4 regions of the Bacillus sp. SRL543 genome follow, and region 3 is predicted to be linked to each of the others. Evidence: riboswitches for the same ligand, from Rfam matches in the RefSeq annotation. Region 3 holds a riboswitch; each other region holds the start of a gene.

The links. Region 3 has a riboswitch for cyclic di-GMP ahead of sinI (DNA-binding anti-repressor SinI). Riboswitches for the same ligand answer to the same signal wherever they lie in the genome.
Positions count from the first base shown of each region.
Region 1: linked by a shared signal. The riboswitch ahead of AC4E8B_RS06250 (hypothetical protein) and the one ahead of sinI (DNA-binding anti-repressor SinI) in region 3 are both predicted to bind cyclic di-GMP.
Region 2: linked by a shared signal. The riboswitch ahead of AC4E8B_RS04835 (sensor domain-containing diguanylate cyclase) and the one ahead of sinI (DNA-binding anti-repressor SinI) in region 3 are both predicted to bind cyclic di-GMP.
Region 4: linked by a shared signal. The riboswitch ahead of AC4E8B_RS04120 (EAL domain-containing protein) and the one ahead of sinI (DNA-binding anti-repressor SinI) in region 3 are both predicted to bind cyclic di-GMP.

Region 1 is NZ_OZ481794.1:1,197,547-1,201,759, reverse strand. Features, by position in the region: gene AC4E8B_RS06255 (TerD family protein) at 1-1,323, shown strand, start outside; cyclic di-GMP riboswitch class I at 1,482-1,569, shown strand; gene AC4E8B_RS06250 (hypothetical protein) at 1,648-1,860, shown strand; gene AC4E8B_RS06245 (hypothetical protein) at 2,020-2,157, shown strand; gene yhbH (sporulation protein YhbH) at 2,268-3,437, opposite strand; gene AC4E8B_RS06235 (polysaccharide deacetylase family protein) at 3,622-4,213, opposite strand, start outside.
Region 2 is NZ_OZ481794.1:925,906-930,118, reverse strand. Features, by position in the region: gene AC4E8B_RS04840 (DmpA family aminopeptidase) at 1-854, opposite strand, end outside; gene AC4E8B_RS04835 (sensor domain-containing diguanylate cyclase) at 911-1,870, opposite strand; cyclic di-GMP riboswitch class I at 1,954-2,037, opposite strand; gene AC4E8B_RS04830 (amino acid permease) at 2,111-3,529, opposite strand; gene AC4E8B_RS04825 (excalibur calcium-binding domain-containing protein) at 3,763-4,032, opposite strand; gene AC4E8B_RS04820 (YhgE/Pip domain-containing protein) at 4,186-4,213, opposite strand, start outside.
Region 3 is NZ_OZ481794.1:4,265,070-4,269,282, reverse strand. Features, by position in the region: gene AC4E8B_RS21750 (alpha/beta hydrolase) at 1-1,503, opposite strand, end outside; cyclic di-GMP riboswitch class I at 1,687-1,769, shown strand; gene AC4E8B_RS21745 (hypothetical protein) at 1,868-2,095, shown strand; cyclic di-GMP riboswitch class I at 2,279-2,365, shown strand; gene sinI (DNA-binding anti-repressor SinI) at 2,383-2,541, shown strand; gene AC4E8B_RS21735 (5-bromo-4-chloroindolyl phosphate hydrolysis family protein) at 2,846-3,502, shown strand; gene AC4E8B_RS21730 (toxic anion resistance protein) at 3,499-4,213, shown strand, end outside.
Region 4 is NZ_OZ481794.1:775,816-780,028, reverse strand. Features, by position in the region: gene AC4E8B_RS04130 (lysine N(6)-hydroxylase/L-ornithine N(5)-oxygenase family protein) at 1-1,059, opposite strand, end outside; gene treR (trehalose operon repressor) at 1,168-1,893, opposite strand; cyclic di-GMP riboswitch class I at 2,009-2,091, shown strand; gene AC4E8B_RS04120 (EAL domain-containing protein) at 2,143-4,213, shown strand, end outside.

The DNA.
Region 1 (4,213 bases), 1.9 Mb from region 3:
CTGGACGCATCTGCCTTTTTATTAGGCGCATCAGGAAAAGTACATAGCGACCTTGATTTCGTTTTTTATAACAACCCTAACGGCGGGAATGGTTCTATCATATACAGCGGCGATAACCGCACAGGTGCAGGGGAACGCGATGATGAACAGATCAGGATTGACCTGCGGAGGGTGCCGGACTCGATCCACCGGATTGCTTTCACAATCACCATCCATGACGCCCAGGCGAAACAGCAGAATTTCGGCCATATCGAAAATGCTTATGTACGGATTTTCAATGAACAGGATAATGAAGAGCTTATCCGCTTCAACCTTGGAAGGGATTTTACCGTGGAAACCGCGATCGTGACAGCGGAGCTGTACAGGCATAATGGGGAATGGAAATTCAACGCCATCGCAAGCGGCTTTCAGGGCGGCCTTGCCGCACTCTGCCGCAATTTCGGCGTGACAGTTGATGATGAGCCGGCCCCCCAGCCTTCCCATGGCAGCCAGTCTTTCGGGCAAAGCCAGACCTACCAGCAAAGCTATTCACAGCAGACACCGCCAAGCCAAAATTACCAGCAGAGCTATAATCCCGGAAGCCCACAGCAGAACTATGCTTCTGGAAACTATCAGCAGGCACAGCCGCAAGCTTCGTATCCGGCTCCCTCCTATGGGCAGCCTTCCCACTCTTCACCACAGGCATATGGGGGAGATGAAATTCCGTGCCCGCGCTGCCATTCCACAAATGTACGCACCGGAGAAAAGGGATTCGGTCTCGGCAAAGCGGCTATTGGCGGCCTGATCCTTGGACCTGTCGGGCTGCTTGGCGGATTCATCGGGAAGAAACAGCTGAAGTTTACCTGCAACAGCTGCGGAAATGCCTGGTCTCCATCCCAGACCGATTACTCGGAATGGGCCAATCAGCAAAAAAGGAAAGCACAAGATCTCTTTAACCGCTTCAAGAGCCAGGACGTCCTTGAGGCAGTCGTGGCAGCATGTGCGCTTGTAGCGATGGCTGATGGAAGGCTGGATCCGGCAGAACGCCAGAAAATGCTTGAGTTCGTCAATCAGAGCGATGAGCTTCGCGTTTTTGATACCCAGAAAGTCATCCAGCAATTCAACCTGTACGTCCAGAAAATTGAACGCGATCCTTCAATCGGCAGGGCAGAGGCATTCAAGGCGCTTGGCAGGATACGGACAAAGCCGGAAATCGCCAGGCTAGTGGCCCGCTACTGCATTGCGATCGGCTTTGCAGACGGGCATTTTGACCCGAATGAGCAGCAGGCAGTCAGTGACATCTGCCGGGAGCTCGGACTCAATCCTGCAGAGTTCCTGTCTTAAAATCAATCACAGCCTGGCCTTGCCGGCCGGGCTGCTGTTATTCCGCTATCCCCCATTGGGGATCCACCACCTGTACAAATATGAATATATAGCACTATAGAAAAAAAATAATATTTAAAATTAACAAACACTTTATTTTTAGCATGATTTAGTGCTAATCTTACTAAGGGCAAATTTTACGAAAGTAAAAGACGCAAAGCCACGGGCCTAAAACAAATCATTTGTCATGGCAGCCGGGTTGCCAAGAATATTATTCTTGTAAACTTTTAAACATAACACACCCCTTTCTAATTTGCCTAATCCATTTTAAAGAGAGGGAACACAATGTTTTATCCGACATTTTTATGCAAAGAGACCAATCAGAGGCATCTGATCAAAGACTCAAATTTTTGTGAATGCGGCTATAAGTACAAAGGCTTTTCAACATTCATCAAAAAAGATTTCAAGAAAATCCAATTTAAGCAGACTCATGATATTGATTGCCCTGTCTGCAAAAGCTCCGTGCTGAAGGAAGAAAAAGCAGTCTGCTATTCATAAGCAGCTGCTTTTTTTCTTTCCCCCATCCCCAGGCTTATTTCCCGCCTGATGCGCCAAATCAGGTTTAGGAATTCCAAAAAAGTGGCAAAAAGAAAGTAACCAACTCATTTACTATAATCAGGCCACTTCTCTTCAAATACAAAGCAAAGGGGAATACTTATGGCGGAAAAATCAGCACAATCCACATTGGCATTAAATTCATCGATCTCATTAAAAGGAATTGTAAAAGCCGTATTCAATGATACAGTCCACGTCCAAATCGGAGGAAAGATCATCGCAATCCCGCTGGAAAAGTGAAAATTGCTGCAGCCGAACCAGGCAGCCAACGAAAGCCGCTTTTTATTAAACGGCTTTTTTTGTGCGGCTGCACAGGAAAACCGGCTGGCATTCCGCCAGCCGGTTTGTGTTTAAGCATAGATTTTATTTTCTTCGTTTTGAAAGAAGCTCTTCATCGCATGGAAAACATCTGCTTTTTGTTTGAGGATATAATATCTGAAGTGTTCATTTTTAATATTCTTATATGCGGACATGAGGGTCGAGTGGCGGTTGTACTGGTTGACCTCCCCGTAGCCGAACATGCTCGATACCGCGATCAGCTCTTCAACAAGCTTCACACAGCGGGCATTGTCAGACGTGAGATTGTCGCCATCGGAAAAGTGGAAAGGGTAGATATTGAATCTTCTGGGATTATATTTTTCATTGATCAGCTCCAGGGCTTTCCGGTAGGCTGACGAACAAATGGTTCCCCCGCTTTCCCCTTTCGAGAAGAAATCTTCCTCTGTGACGACCTTCGCTTCTGTATGGTGGGCAATGAACTCTATTTCCACCGTTTCATACTTTGTCCGCAAAAACCGGGTCATCCAAAAGAAAAAGCTTCTGGCCATATACTTCTCCCATAATCCCATTGATCCGCTCGTGTCCATCATTGCGAGCACGACTGCCTTTGAATCAGGCTTTACAATCTCATTCCATGTCTTGAACTTCAGATCTTCCTGATAGATCGGATAGAAGCCCGGCTTCCCTGTCATCGCATTCCGTTTAAAGGCTGTCATCATTGTGCGCTTTTTATCAATATTGCCCATTAATCCTGTTTTGCGGATATCATTGAATTCAATGTTTTCAACAAGATGCTCTTCCTGTTCCTTCTTTTTCAGGTTCGGCAGCTCAAGCTGCTTGAACAGTGCTTCCTCAAGCTCCATCATGGACACTTCAGCCTCGAAATAGTCTTCTCCCGGCTGATCGCCTGCACCCTGGCCTTTTCCTGGGCCTTTCTGGCCGCTGGAGCCGTCCCTGGCAACAACATCGCCTACCTGGCTGTCTCCGTCCCCCTGGCCCACATGTTTATTTTTATCATAGTTATAACGAATTTTATATTCGTCAAGAGAGCGAATCGGAATTTTCACCACTTCACGGCCATTGGACATTATAATGCTTTCTTCTGTTATCAGATCTGGGAGATTGTTCCGGATCGCATCCTGTACTTTTTCCTGGTGGCGCTGCTGATCGTCGTGGCCTTTGCGATGGAGGGACCAATCTTCTTCGGAAATCACAAACTGGCGGTTGTTGATGTCGGTCATTATAACCCCTCCTTGAAAAAATTTCATGGATTCATTGCACACATTTGTCTTAAGCAACATACAATATCCCGAGTGTCAAAAGGAACGTGAAATATTAATTACTCTATACTATGCGAGACATCGAAATAATTTACAAATAATTTTGACAATAAGACAAATGCCTATGCTTCCGGACAAGCCTCTTTTACAGCCTGTCATCTTTCCAGAAATTCATTGTAAAGTGATGATCGGGGTCATAAGCCTGGCATTCATAGCCTTGTGAGTAAAGGTAATCGATGATCTGCGGCAGCATGGATACGGTCCCGCTGTTCACATGCATCAGGATGACTGGGGGCTTTCCTGCTGCTGCCGCTGGCTGAAGCCCTTTTTTCACATTTTCAAAGATGGTCTGCGGACTGCTCCTCGCGTATTTCCAGTCCAATGTATCGATATTCCAATCCCACATTTTATACCCTTTCTGCACAAGGGCATCCCTGAATGGATTTGTCATGTAAGGCTTGCTTCCATAAGGAACCCTTACCAGCCTGGAATCGATGCCAGTCAGGCTCCATATTGTTTTCCTGGTCTTATCCATTTCCAGGGCAGGATTTTGCGGATTTCCGGCATAAAGCTTATCTTTATCATGGGAAACACTATGGAGCGCCGGATAATGCCCCTCCTTGACCAGCCGCCTGACTGAATCCGGATTGGCCCTGGCCTGCGGTTCAATCATAAAGAATGTAGCCTTTGCTTCCTTCTTTTTCAAGATATCAAGGATCTGTTCCATTCCTTTAGCG
Region 2 (4,213 bases), 1.6 Mb from region 3:
TTCACAGCAGTCGAAAAGCCGATGACCACCTCGCCGCTTCCCGTCCCGATGATGGACCCCGTCCGGGACAAACCTGTTACCGTCCTTTTAATGATTCGGGTCAGCTGCCTCTCCGATACAGGCAGGTCAGTTGCGACAATGATAATGACCGACCCTTTATCCTTCTCCTCCTTAGCCTGGATAGCCTCACTCAGCTCCTCCCCGACGGCTTTCCCATTCACCCGCAGATCCTTTAAGCCGCCGAAATTCGTGAGCACGAGAACGCCCATCGTATAAGTTCCATGGTCCATTTCCATCAGCCTCGAGCTGGTCCCGATCCCGCCCTTCAGAGAATAGCAAAGCATGCCGGTCCCTGCTCCAGCAGTGCCTTCTTCCACGTCCGCCGAGGCATTCTGCAGTGCCTGGAATACGTGCTCCCTCTCTACGAACCCAGCCCGGATATCATTCAAAAACATATCATTGCATTCACACACAACCGGATTCACCGTTCCAGTCGTCCGGCCGATTTCGGGATTAGACTCCAGCATATACTGAATCAAAGCCTCGGCTGCTGTACCGATGCTCAGCGTATTGGTCAGGATGATCGGAGATTCTATCGTACCCAGCTCATTGATCTGGATTGTCCCCATACTCTTCCCAAACCCGTTGATCACATGGGTCGCGGCAATCAGCTTTTCTTTAAAAAGATTCCCGGGATGCGGCACAATTGCAGTGACCCCGGTTTGTTTATCACCATCACTTAGCGTTGTATGCCCCACAGTTACCCCTTCCACATCAGTGATAGAATTGCGCGGACCAGTTTGAAGGGTTCCTATTTTCACTCCATAATCTCTGATTCTTTTTTTGGCGGGCATCATTTTCCTCCATTTTTGCGAAGAAAGGTGCCTTTCTCCCATCTTTATTGATGAATTCAGGCACCTTTTTTCATTCTTTTATTTCGATACATATGGTTATCCGCTTCAACAAATAAGCTTTCCATGACACCTAGTGAATTTTCGCAGAACGCAAAGCCTATCGATATGTTAATTTTGACTTCCTGGCTGCTTTCATTATATCTGCTAATCTCTTCAGATAGCTTTTCAACCAGGAGCTCTACCTGTTCTTTGTCCTTTTTTAAAAGGAAAACCGCAAATTCATCTCCGCCAATCCTTGAAACATAGGCATTTTCTCTGAAAAATTGTTCTAATAGCCGTGCTGTTTCTTTAATCAGAAAGTCTCCAGTTTTATGCCCATAGTTATCATTCAAACATTTCAGGCCGTCCAAATCACATAATATAATGGCTGCAGCTGTATCCTCACGTTCATTATATTTCTCCATCATTTGCTCAAAGAAATCACGGTTATAGATGTCTGTCAAAGCATCATGGGTGATTCGATATTTCAATGTTTCTTCCAGCTTTTTTCTCTCATCAATATTCCGCACCATACCTTGAAGAGCGACCAGCACCCCATTTTCATATATCGGAGTCGCATACTCTTCAAACCATCGGTAATGACCGTCTTTATCTTTCCAGCGCTGAACGATTGCTTTATTGAAATCAACCTGTCCATGGACTTTTTTCTGGAGAATATCCATATCCTCCGGGTGGATATCCCTAAAGGCAACACCAGCGTCTGAATAGGCATCTGCATTAGAACCTTCACCGAAAAAGCATTCTGCTGAAGGACCAAGATATTTAAATTTCAGCTCCGGATATACTTGGCAATAATAAAGAAAATCTTTGGTGTTTTCTATCACATGCATATAATTTTCATGATTTTTAAAAGAGTCAGTTTCTTTCTTTTTCCATCTTCTGAAAAAATAAATCACAACCAATAAAACAGTCAGTGCCCCTAATCCAAAACCTTGTGCAAATTGTATGTTCATCATTGCTGTCCCTCTTCGTTTTCCTCAATCCTTCAGCATAAAAAATAGACCAATCGAAACCGATCAGCCTACGCTCATAAAGATGAATCGGTAACTGGCAGACATAGCCTTTGGCTTTAGTCCCTGTAGTTTTGCGTCTTCACCTTTCGATGAATTTGCCTGTATCTTTTATATATTTCATTTTAAAGGATAAACGGCAAGACTTCCAATTTAAACCGCGGAAAAATCCAGAGCAGGCACTCCCTAATACTCTTCCTCTGTTTTATGGATTTTCTTGAACTTCCCAAACTTAGAACCCAGAAGATACGAAACAAGAATGATCAGCACAAACCCAATGCTCGCAAACAAGCCCATTCTTTGATTGGCGTGGAGAAGCGAACCCGCAATCGTAAAGATAATCAGCACAATGCCCAGATAGGAGGTTACCGGATAAGCAGAGGATTTATATTTCTCATGAGATGCGCCGACCTGCTTCCTTTTCTTGATATGCGACGCCAGGATAATGATCCAGTTCAAGATCAGCATGATGCCTGCTGAGGCCGTCATATACTCGTAAATGGTATCCGGCAAGAGAAATGAAAGCAGGACAGAAACACCGAGCCCCGCTCCGCTCAGCAGCAGCGCCCCTGCCGGCACTCCTTTCCTCGTTTTCTTCTGGAGCCTTTGCGGCGCGTCTCCATCCTTTGAAAGAGACACGATAATGCTTGTTATTGAAAAAAGAGACCCCACCATCGTCGAAAAAGCCGCACTTATTAAAATGACATTGAAGATGCTATCCAGAAAAGGAATATTGAATTGTGATAAAGCAGCCACGAAAGGGCTTTTATCTTCATTTATGTTATGAAAAGAAATCATCATCAGGATAAAGAGGATGCTGACCACATAAAGGATTGTCAAAGCTGCAACCAGAAAGCTCCCTGCCTTTGGCACGTCTTCTTTGTTTCTAAGTTCCGTAGCCAAAACCCCGATCACTTCAATTCCCCCATAAGAGAACAAAATGAATATCATTGCAGACCATAACCCTGAAAACCCATTCGGAAAAATCCCCTCCGATAAAAAGGTGGACGATTCACCTGCCGTCTCGGGTGAGAGTACCCCAAACGCTGCTAGAATCCCGAAGAAAATAAAACTGATGAGCGTAGAAATTTTTATGACAGCAAAAAACGATTCAATGCTTCCGAAATTTTTTACACCGAGAAAATTAATGCCTAATGCAATGGCAGAATAAATGATCGAAAAAATCCAGATAGGAACATCCGGCAGCCATAATTGAGTAAAAATGGCCAGTGCCGTCACTTCGCTCGACATGATCAGCACTCCCGCCACCCAGTAAATCCAGCCGCTCATAAATCCCGCATAATGGCCGAATGCCTGTCCCGCATATGTCCGGAACGAACCGGGCTGCGGATCCTGCACCGTCATCTCAGCCAGTGCACTAAAAACAAAATAAGCCGTCAATCCGGCCAGCAGATATCCAATCAGCACAGAAGGACCCGCCGAGTGAATCGACAAACCGGATCCCAAAAAGAACCCCGCCCCAATCACAGAGCCAATCCCAATCAAAGAAAGCTGCCACCATGCCAGCTTATGCGACTGCCCCTTCTCCACCTGGCCCTTCTGCACATTCTTAACACTCTGTTTAACCACACTCACTTTTTGCATCTTCCCACTCCTCACCAGCTGCTTATGAAAAGTATGCCCTGAAATGGGAATAAGAAGCCATGGGGACAGGTACCGGAAGCCATGGGGACAGGTACCGTGGCCCAGTATCAAAAAGAGCCAAGGGACCTGTCCCCTTGGCTCTCTAAAAAAAGGCGCCAGCCCAGCAGGCCTGTACCTTCTTTATTCTGATATCCCGCCTGTAAACTTTAAGCAAAAACTCTGATTTCAACTTTTTACTTTTCACAAGCTATTTTGTCGCCGTCCCGATCCTTCGTTTTATTGGCATCATACAGCGCCTGGGATACATACGGTTTATATTTAGTTTTACCGCCCTTGTTTTTTACAGAAGAAGAACGGGCTACTCCGCCTTTATAATCCTTGTTTAATTCAGTACAATTCTTATAGGTTTTAGCAGCTGCCGGTGTTTTTGCTTCAGCACTTACAGAGAAAGATACACTTAGGATCAACAAAGCAGAAATGGCTAAAGCACTGGACTTTTTCATTTTAATTTTCTCACCTTCCATATTTTAACTTATATTAATAATAATCCAATATATCCATCTATTACAATATATTTTAATAGAATAATAGAAAGTTCTAATGCCAGCCATATAATAAAAGGCGCCAGCCCCCAAAGGCCGGCACCTCTCTCTCACTTATGAAAACAGCGCCTTCAAACGAGCC
Region 3 (4,213 bases):
AGGTTCCCACATTTTAAGCGGGGACATACTGACTTTCTGGTACAGGTCGCTGATTTCTTCATGAAGCCTGGTGTCCTCAGAGGACAGCTTCATGAGGAGCTGCATATCGTTCAATGCTTCTGAAATTTCCCTCAGATGCAAGTGCTGCTTATAGGTTAGATTCAGCAGCCTGATGATGGATAGCTCCAATTCCCGGCGGTATTCGTCTGCCCATTTGGCCTTGAACTGCGGGAGCAGCTTTGGCGGAATTTTGCCAGCGGCTTTTGATTTCAAAATCTTCATGGCTGTCCAGTCCTCTGCTTCCAGTGCCTGTTTGAGCAGGCGGCTGAACTGCAGGGCGTCAATTTCAATATCCCGGTTCATTGAGATAATATTGTTTTCAATCGTGAATGGATCAAGAATCCCGCCTCCTTGGAATGTCTTTCGCAGGTGGGTCAGGCTGACTCGGAGCTGGTTCTGCGCGTTGGCAACCGGCAGCCCAGGCCAAAAGGCCTCTGCTACAATATTCCTTGAAACCGGGCCATGAAGGCACAAGTAAGCCAGGATTTCCTTTGCCTTGCGCTGGTTCCATTTCCCTTCAATCACTGTGTTGCCTGCTGTCACTTTAAATTCATCAAGCATACAGACTTGAATCTTATCTTCGTTTGGAGGAGGCGTCTCGAATGCTGCCTCTAATTGGAGAAGCAGCTTTTGCGTATAAGAACTCCCTGCGTCGGGCTTTACTTCTGCCATTGCTGCCGGCTGGGCTAAGAACTCCCTGCATTTGGACAGCGTCAATTCCGGCTGGTCCAGTTGAATCAGATGAGATGCAGAAGGGATGATGTACTTTCTGCTCTGCCTGATATAGTCGCTGCTCAGCATGACAAGGGAAGATGGATAGAAGTGGTCGAATTCCCCCGCTAAAAACAGTACGGGTATATTCATATGCTTAAAATTGATTATGGATGATCCGGAGATTAAATCCCTTGCTAAAAAATAGGTGTGCAAATCAAGCTTCGAGCAGGCTTCCTTCAAAAGAAAGTAATGAGGGCCGATAGATTTATAAAGAAGGTGGCTTATCCAGAAATCTGCCAGACTTTCTTTACCAAGAAGCGGCATGCTGTTTTCTGAAGGCGATTTCCTGATGCAATCAGCTAAATTTACGGCAGGGGTCGAAAAGACAATGAACGAAAGGATGCTGCCCGGGTTCAATTCCTGCCATTGGGAGCCGAAGTATGCCCCAAGGCCCTGCCCGATAAAGTGGAAAGAAGAGGATCCTGTCTCTTCCAGGATGGACTCAAAATCTTCATTTAAAGTATTCCAGTCCAGAATTCCCTCTGCAATGCTGCTGTGTCCGTGTCCCCTAAAGTCGAATGTTATAGTATGGTAGTCTGCCAACTGTGGAAGAATAAGCTTCCAAACAGTGCGGTCCAGACCCAGTCCATGTGCAAGGATCAATGTCTCTGCATCAGGATTGGCTGAACTATTCAACTCAAAGCTTATTCCTCGTTTAGTCGTATTCATGCTGCCCCTCCGATATTTCATTGTGGCAATAGCCATTTATAATATTATCGGCACATCTATCCCTTTTATTAGGAAAAATAAATATACTTCCTTCAGCAGTTAGATTCTTATTGCCTATATTTTATAAAAATTAAAATCTGCAATTGATATAAAGGGCCAAAAGTAATATGATAATAGTATGAAAATTGAAAAAGGCAAACTTGTTGAAAAATAAGGACGCAAAGCCTCGAGTCTAAGGCGCAAGCTATGATCGTCGGGCTGCCAGGGTGAATATGTGGATGGCTTTGAATTCTGTGCTTAGTACTTTCAGAGCTAATCGGCCGAACCTTTTGGCGCAGTTACTGGAAGGAAAGGATGGAGAAACATGAATTTTTTTGGCACAGCAGAGTTTTTTGAGGAGCAGCTGAAAAAGGCTGCAGAGAGCGGAAAGAATCTATCAGCGAGCATCTCCCAGATTGAGTATGAGCTGAACTTTAATTTCATCTGTACAGACAGCCTCCGCAAGGAATGCCTGGCCAACCTGATGGCTGCAGGCAGGAAACTGGATCGCCAGCTGTCATCATATAGCGAGAAACATGCTGCAGTTGTGTAGCATTAAAAGAGGGTGGAGGAACTAATTCCTTCACTCTCTTTTGTTATTCTGGACCTGTTTAGCCGGGTTATCTTTTGTGCTGGTTCGACAAATTTCGATTGGGGGGTTGTAACCAATCGAAAAAGGCACCATATCGATTGGTTTGAGTCTTACTTCATGAGGGTAGATATTCCCATCTTTACATTTTGTGAAATGCAAACTTATTGAAAAATAAGGACGCAAAGCCTCGGGTCTAAGGCTCTGCAGAGCTATGACGGCCGGGCTGCCGCAAATAGGGAGAAGTTGAGATGATGTTGCCGGAAAAGGTTGACAGGGATTGGCTTGAATTGATCTTAGAAGCAAAAAGCAGCGGGATTTCATTAGGGGAGATCCATAGCTTCATCAATGGCACTCACCTATATTGGAGCTCAGCAGAGAGCAAGAAGCAGGACGAAGAAAAACAATAAGCAGCAATTGACTATACATATGATAACTTAAGTGTTAAATCTTTGGATTTGACACTATTTTTATGAGCTAAACTTTTCGACAGAAAACAGCAATAATCGGAAGGCAGCGGTGCCAGCCTTTCTACGCCTCAAGACCTACCCCATCTTACAGTCCTGGTCTATGGAAAAGAGGAGTTTTATCGTGTATTGTTGAATTAAATAAGATGATCTTACTTTTTCTGTCAGTGCGGGAGATTGGGTGAAACCTATTGTCTTTATACGTATGTACAGGTAAAGCAGGATTTTATGTCAGGAGTCGATATGAATGAACCGGATTGTTTCGTTTCTTATAGGCACGGTACTGGCTGTCCCGTTCGCCGGGTCGGTCTGGACGGTCAGCTATTTCGGATTTGACCAGACGTTTTTCTTGTCGGGGCTGATAGCAGGCGGTGCGGCCGTGCTGGTGTATCTAACCGCATTCCAGATCGGGCGCGTCCGTTTCCTCAGGAAGCACGGGCTGACGCGGAGGGAATATAAGTATATTAAGACAAACCTTGCAGAAGGGAAAAAGAAAATTTCCCGACTGCACATGTCCTTGTTTGCGATCCGCCATCTTCCTTCTTTGAAGCAGCGGATTGAGCTGATGAGAATCACAAGGAAGATTTACAGGCTGACCAAGAAAGAGCCGAAGCGTTTTTACCAGGCGGAGCGGTTTTATTTTTCCCATCTTGATTCTCTTGTGGAAATGAGCGAGAAATATGTGTTCCTTTCCACCCAGCCGAAGAAGAACCTTGAAATCGACCAGTCGCTGCTGGAAACCCGAAGGACCATCAATGAACTCTCCCAGACGGTAGAGAAAGATTTGTATGAAGTGATTTCCGATGATATAGACAATCTGAATTTTGAAATAGACGTAGCAAAGAACTCGATTAAGACATGGAAGGAAAACCGATTACCTGAAGAAAGCAGGAGGCTGAAATGAGCGAACAAAACCCATCATTAACGAAAAAGACGGGCAGTCTTATGGATGATATCCTTGCCGACCCGTTTGGCGACAGTAACGGCGGACCTGCCCTCGAGCTTGCAAAGGAAGATAGACCGGTGAAGCTAATAGACGTGATCCCGGAAGAAAACCGGGCGCGGGCCTATCAGATCGCAGAGCAGATCGACCCGAGCAACCATCAGGCCATGATTGCCTATGGCACCCAGGCGCAGACAAAGCTGCTCACCTTCTCGCACAGCATGCTCGAGCATGTCCAGAAGAAGGATATCGGCGAGGTTGGTGATATCATCAATGACCTGATGAAGCGCCTCAATGATATGAACCCGGATGAACTGAAGCAGGGCAAGCAGTCTCTGTTTTCCCGCATGTTCGGAAAAATCTCCGATTCTGTCCAGGAGATTCTCTCCAAATATCAAAAAACAGGAGCGCAGATTGACCGGATCAGCGTAAAGCTGGACCGCAGCAAAAATGTCCTCTTGTCTGACATCCATATGCTGGAAAAGTTATATGACACGAACAAGGAATATTTTCACGCTCTCAATGTCTATATCGCAGCAGGCGAGATCAAGCTCGAGGAACTGCATGATCAGACAATCCCGCAGATGAGGAAGGAAGCGGAAACGTCAGGCGACCAGATGAAGTTCCAAGAAGTCAATGATATGCTCCAATTTGCAGACCGGCTTGACAAGA
Region 4 (4,213 bases), 1.5 Mb from region 3:
TCCATAACGGCTGAGCAGCCATTCCGGCAAATGCGGCCGGTATCCTGTGGCCAGGACAACTTTTTCAGAATACAGCTTGAATGGTGTTTCGGACTGCTTTTGCTGGAGCTGGAGCCCGAAGCCGGATGATGTGCGCTCCATTCCTTGAAGTTCGGCATGAGGCTGGATCCGCGCTTTGGCAGACTCTCCTCCGATGGTCTGGTGATAAAGCTCTTTGTAGATATTGTCCAGCAGCCCCGGCTCGATGCCATTGCGGAGGCCGTTCAAAGTATCCAGTGAATGAATACGTTCCTCGTAAGGCAGGCTGTGAAAATAGTCCACATATTCCGGCGAAAAAAACTCCTGCCCGAGCTTTGTGCTTTCCAGCTGCAGGAATCCGGCAGAGCGGGCCAGCCAGTTCAGCTGAAAATCATGATTTTTCTGGCATTGAAGCAAATCATAAAAAATTTCCGCGGCACTTTGCCCTGAACCAATGACACTGATGGACGCGCCGTCAATCAGCTTTTCCTTATGCTGCAGATAGCGGCTGGAGTGGATGCAGTCTTCCCCCAGGAAATATTTCATATGGTCCGGCACCAATGGTTCATTCCCTGTGCCCAAAACCAGATTTCTGGCAAAATAGGTCTCTTCCTGCCCTTTTTCCATATTCAGCACAGTCACCTCGAAAAAGCGCTCTCCATTTTCCTCCCGGTCCCGCACATCCGCCACTTCCATGCCGAATCTGCAGTTGTCCAGGTTTGAAGCTGCCCATTGGCAGTAGTGGTTGTATTCCTTCCTCGGGATTTCCAGCCGGTGAAAATAGGAAAATTGTGTCAGCCTGTCATGTTCATGCAGATAATTTAAATACGTGTATGGGCTCGTTGGATCAGCAAGGGTGACCAGATCATCCAGAAACGGCACCTGCATCTCCGAGCCTTCGATCAGCATGCCGGGATGCCAGGAGAATTCGGGCGTTTTGTCGAAAAAGAGGGCCGTCAATTCAGGGGCCTTCTGCAGCATAGCTGCCAGGCTTAGATTATATGGGCCGATGCCGATGCCAATCAGACTGTATATTTTCATACTCTTATCCCCTTATCCAGGATTTTTGCAATAAAAAAACTAACAGACATTTATCTGTTAGTTTTTACCCATATTCCCTCTTCTTCAAGCCAAGCCCTGCACATCCTGTCAGCCGGAAGGCGTGTCCATCCGCCTCGCAAAATCGACAAAACGGAACTTGTCCGGCCGGTGCCGCGACTCGGTATATTGAAATAGCGATGCATCATCAAAGTAGATATAATTTTTCACCACAACGACCGAATGGTAGCCTTCCAGGTCGAGCATCCTCCGGTCTTCCTCTGTCGGATCTTCAACCGTGAATTCCTTTTTGGCAAAACTGATTTTCTGGTTCAGCGTATTCTCGATATACTCAAAAATCGAATTGCGGCAAATCTCCTCGGTCAGGCCGGGAACCAGCTTCTCAACCAGGAAATCCTTATCAAGGATGATCCGCTCGCCTTCAATCTTGCGCACACGGCATACTTTCCATATCTTTTCCTCTTCCTTGATATGAAGCTGCCTCATCAAATCAACATCCGGGAAAGATAGCGCAAACTCCGCCACATCGGTTTCCGCCTTCTGCCCCATTTTTCCCGCCAGCTCCTTGAAGCTGACCAGGCCGGAAATCGGGAACTGCAGCTTCTTCAAATCCAGCACCATCGAGCCCTTGCCCCGGATCTTCTGGATGAACCCATTCTGCGCCAGCAGATTCAGCGCCTTCCGGATCGTTTCCCTCGAAGTCTCAAACATCTCGGTCAGCTCATTTTCTGACGGAAGAATGCTTCTTGCAGGATAATATCCATCCTGGATCTTTGATGCCAGGTCTTCGTATATGAGCAGATATTTATTCTTCATTATTAATCACCTATGGATAGTGTAACGTTTTTTTATGAACTTGAAAATGGCTCAAACTTTAAGTAGGTATATATTACCATTAAAATACCTAATTTCCCATTAAAGGTATATGGTACTATATAAGTGGCAAATTTTATGAAAGTAAAAGACGCAAAGCTGCGGGCCTAAGGCTTTTGCTATGGCAGCCGGGCTGCTTGCTATTTTTTTAGCATGACACCTTGCCAGATTACTAGAAAGGTGAAGAAATCATTGAAAAAAATAGAAAATCACAATTTGAAAACAACTATTCAAGAACCAGGTGTCCCCCTGGTTGAAAATATACATATCTATGAAAGCTTATTCTTGAACACATCAGACCTGGCTTACATACTGGATAAAGAAGGCCAAATCCTTAAAGTAAATGAGGCGGCCGTTAAGGCCACAGGATTTAGTGCACAAGAAATTCAAAAGAGGGGATTTTTTCCCTTTGTCTGCAAGGAAGACCTCCCCAAGGCAGAGACAAGCTTCCAGGCAGTATTGCAGGGTTCTACCCAAACACATATTTTCCGGATCAACCGCAGAGACGGCGGGCTGATTCTGTTAAACAGTGTCGCCATCCCGATTATCCAGGAAAACCAAACCATCGGGATCATTGGGATCTCAAAGGATATTACAGCTGAAGAAAACTTAAAGCAAAAGCTCAGCATAAGTGAACAGATGTACAGATCTCTTTTTGACAACCATCCGGATGCCGTATATTCACTGGATTTAAACGGAGATGTGACAGCCTTTAACGATTCCCTCGTCCGTTTGTTCCATTATGATCCCGACATGCAAGGAATATCTTTCAGGCAATTTGTTGCCCCGGAATCTATGAGCCTTGTGCTGCACATGTTTAAACTGGCCGCAAAAGGAAAACCGCAAAACTACAATATGACCGGCATCAACAGATCCGGGGAAAAGTTTGATGCAAATATCACAAATATTCCTATCATTACAGATAATCAGATAACCGGCGTATTCGGGATTGCCAAGGACATCACAGAACTGGCTGATAAGGAGCGCATGCTGCAGAAGGCGGAGGAAAGGCTGAATCTCGCCCAGAAAACGGCTGACTTTGGATATTGGGACTATTATTTCAAAGAAGACTTCGCCTACTGGTCTGAGCATATGTATGAAATGTTCGGAGTATCAAAAGAAGATTTCAATCCTTCCTTTGAATACTACAAAACGTTCATCCACCCTGATGATCTATCGGCATTTCTGAACCGCTATCAAACATCACTTTTTGAAAAAAGGCCCGCAGATATTGAATACCGGATCATCCGGAAAGATGGCAGTGTACGCCGGATGCACCATCAGTCCACCTTGATCCTGGATGAAGGCGGCACCCCTGAACGGGCGGTCGGTATCACGCGTGATGTTACGGAACAGCGTGAGATAGAGAACATGCTGGCGGAAAATACGGAGCAATTCAAGAATTTTTATAATAATGCAGATGTGGGTGTGTGGTCGCTTGACCCTGCTACCAAAAAGGTTTTGATCTGTTCCGATGCTATTCTTGCCATCTACGGCTATACCAAAAAAGAAGTATACAGAAATCCGAATATATGGAATATGTCCATTCACCCTGAAGATGCACAGGAAGTGATGAACAACCAGAATAAAATATCAGAAGGTCAAATTGTCAGGCAGCAATACAGAATCATTGCAAAAGACGGTGGCCTTAAATGGATCAGCGACCACCTCATCCCCATCTATGATGAAAGCGGGAAGCTCATTCGCCTGGATGGCATTGTCGCAGATATCACAGCCCAAAAGCAGGCTGAGGCACAGATGGAATTCCTCGCCTACCATGACTATATGACAGGCCTGCCGAACAGGAGATTATTCGACCAGACCCTGAATGAGGTGTTCCAGGACAAAGATCCTGAAAAGTTCGCCATCATGTACCTGGATCTTGACCGCTTTAAACATATCAATGACACCCTGGGCCATCCAATCGGCGACCGGCTGCTGAAAGAAGTTGCCGGGCGGATTAAGGATTCTATACCAGATGACCATTTTGCGTCCCGGATGGGCGGGGATGAATTTGCCATTATCGTCCCAAAGGCCGCAAGCATCGAGGATGCAAGCATGCTGGCTGCAGAAATAACCAGCAGCATCCAAAAGCCGTTCCATATTGAAGGCTATGAATTATTCATCACCGCAAGCATCGGGATCAGTTTGTACCCCCATAATGGGAGTTCTCCGGAGGAATTGGCGCGTAATGCAGATGCAGCGCTGTACCATGCCAAGCAGATGGGTAAAAACAGCCATCAAGTCTACAACGCATCCATGA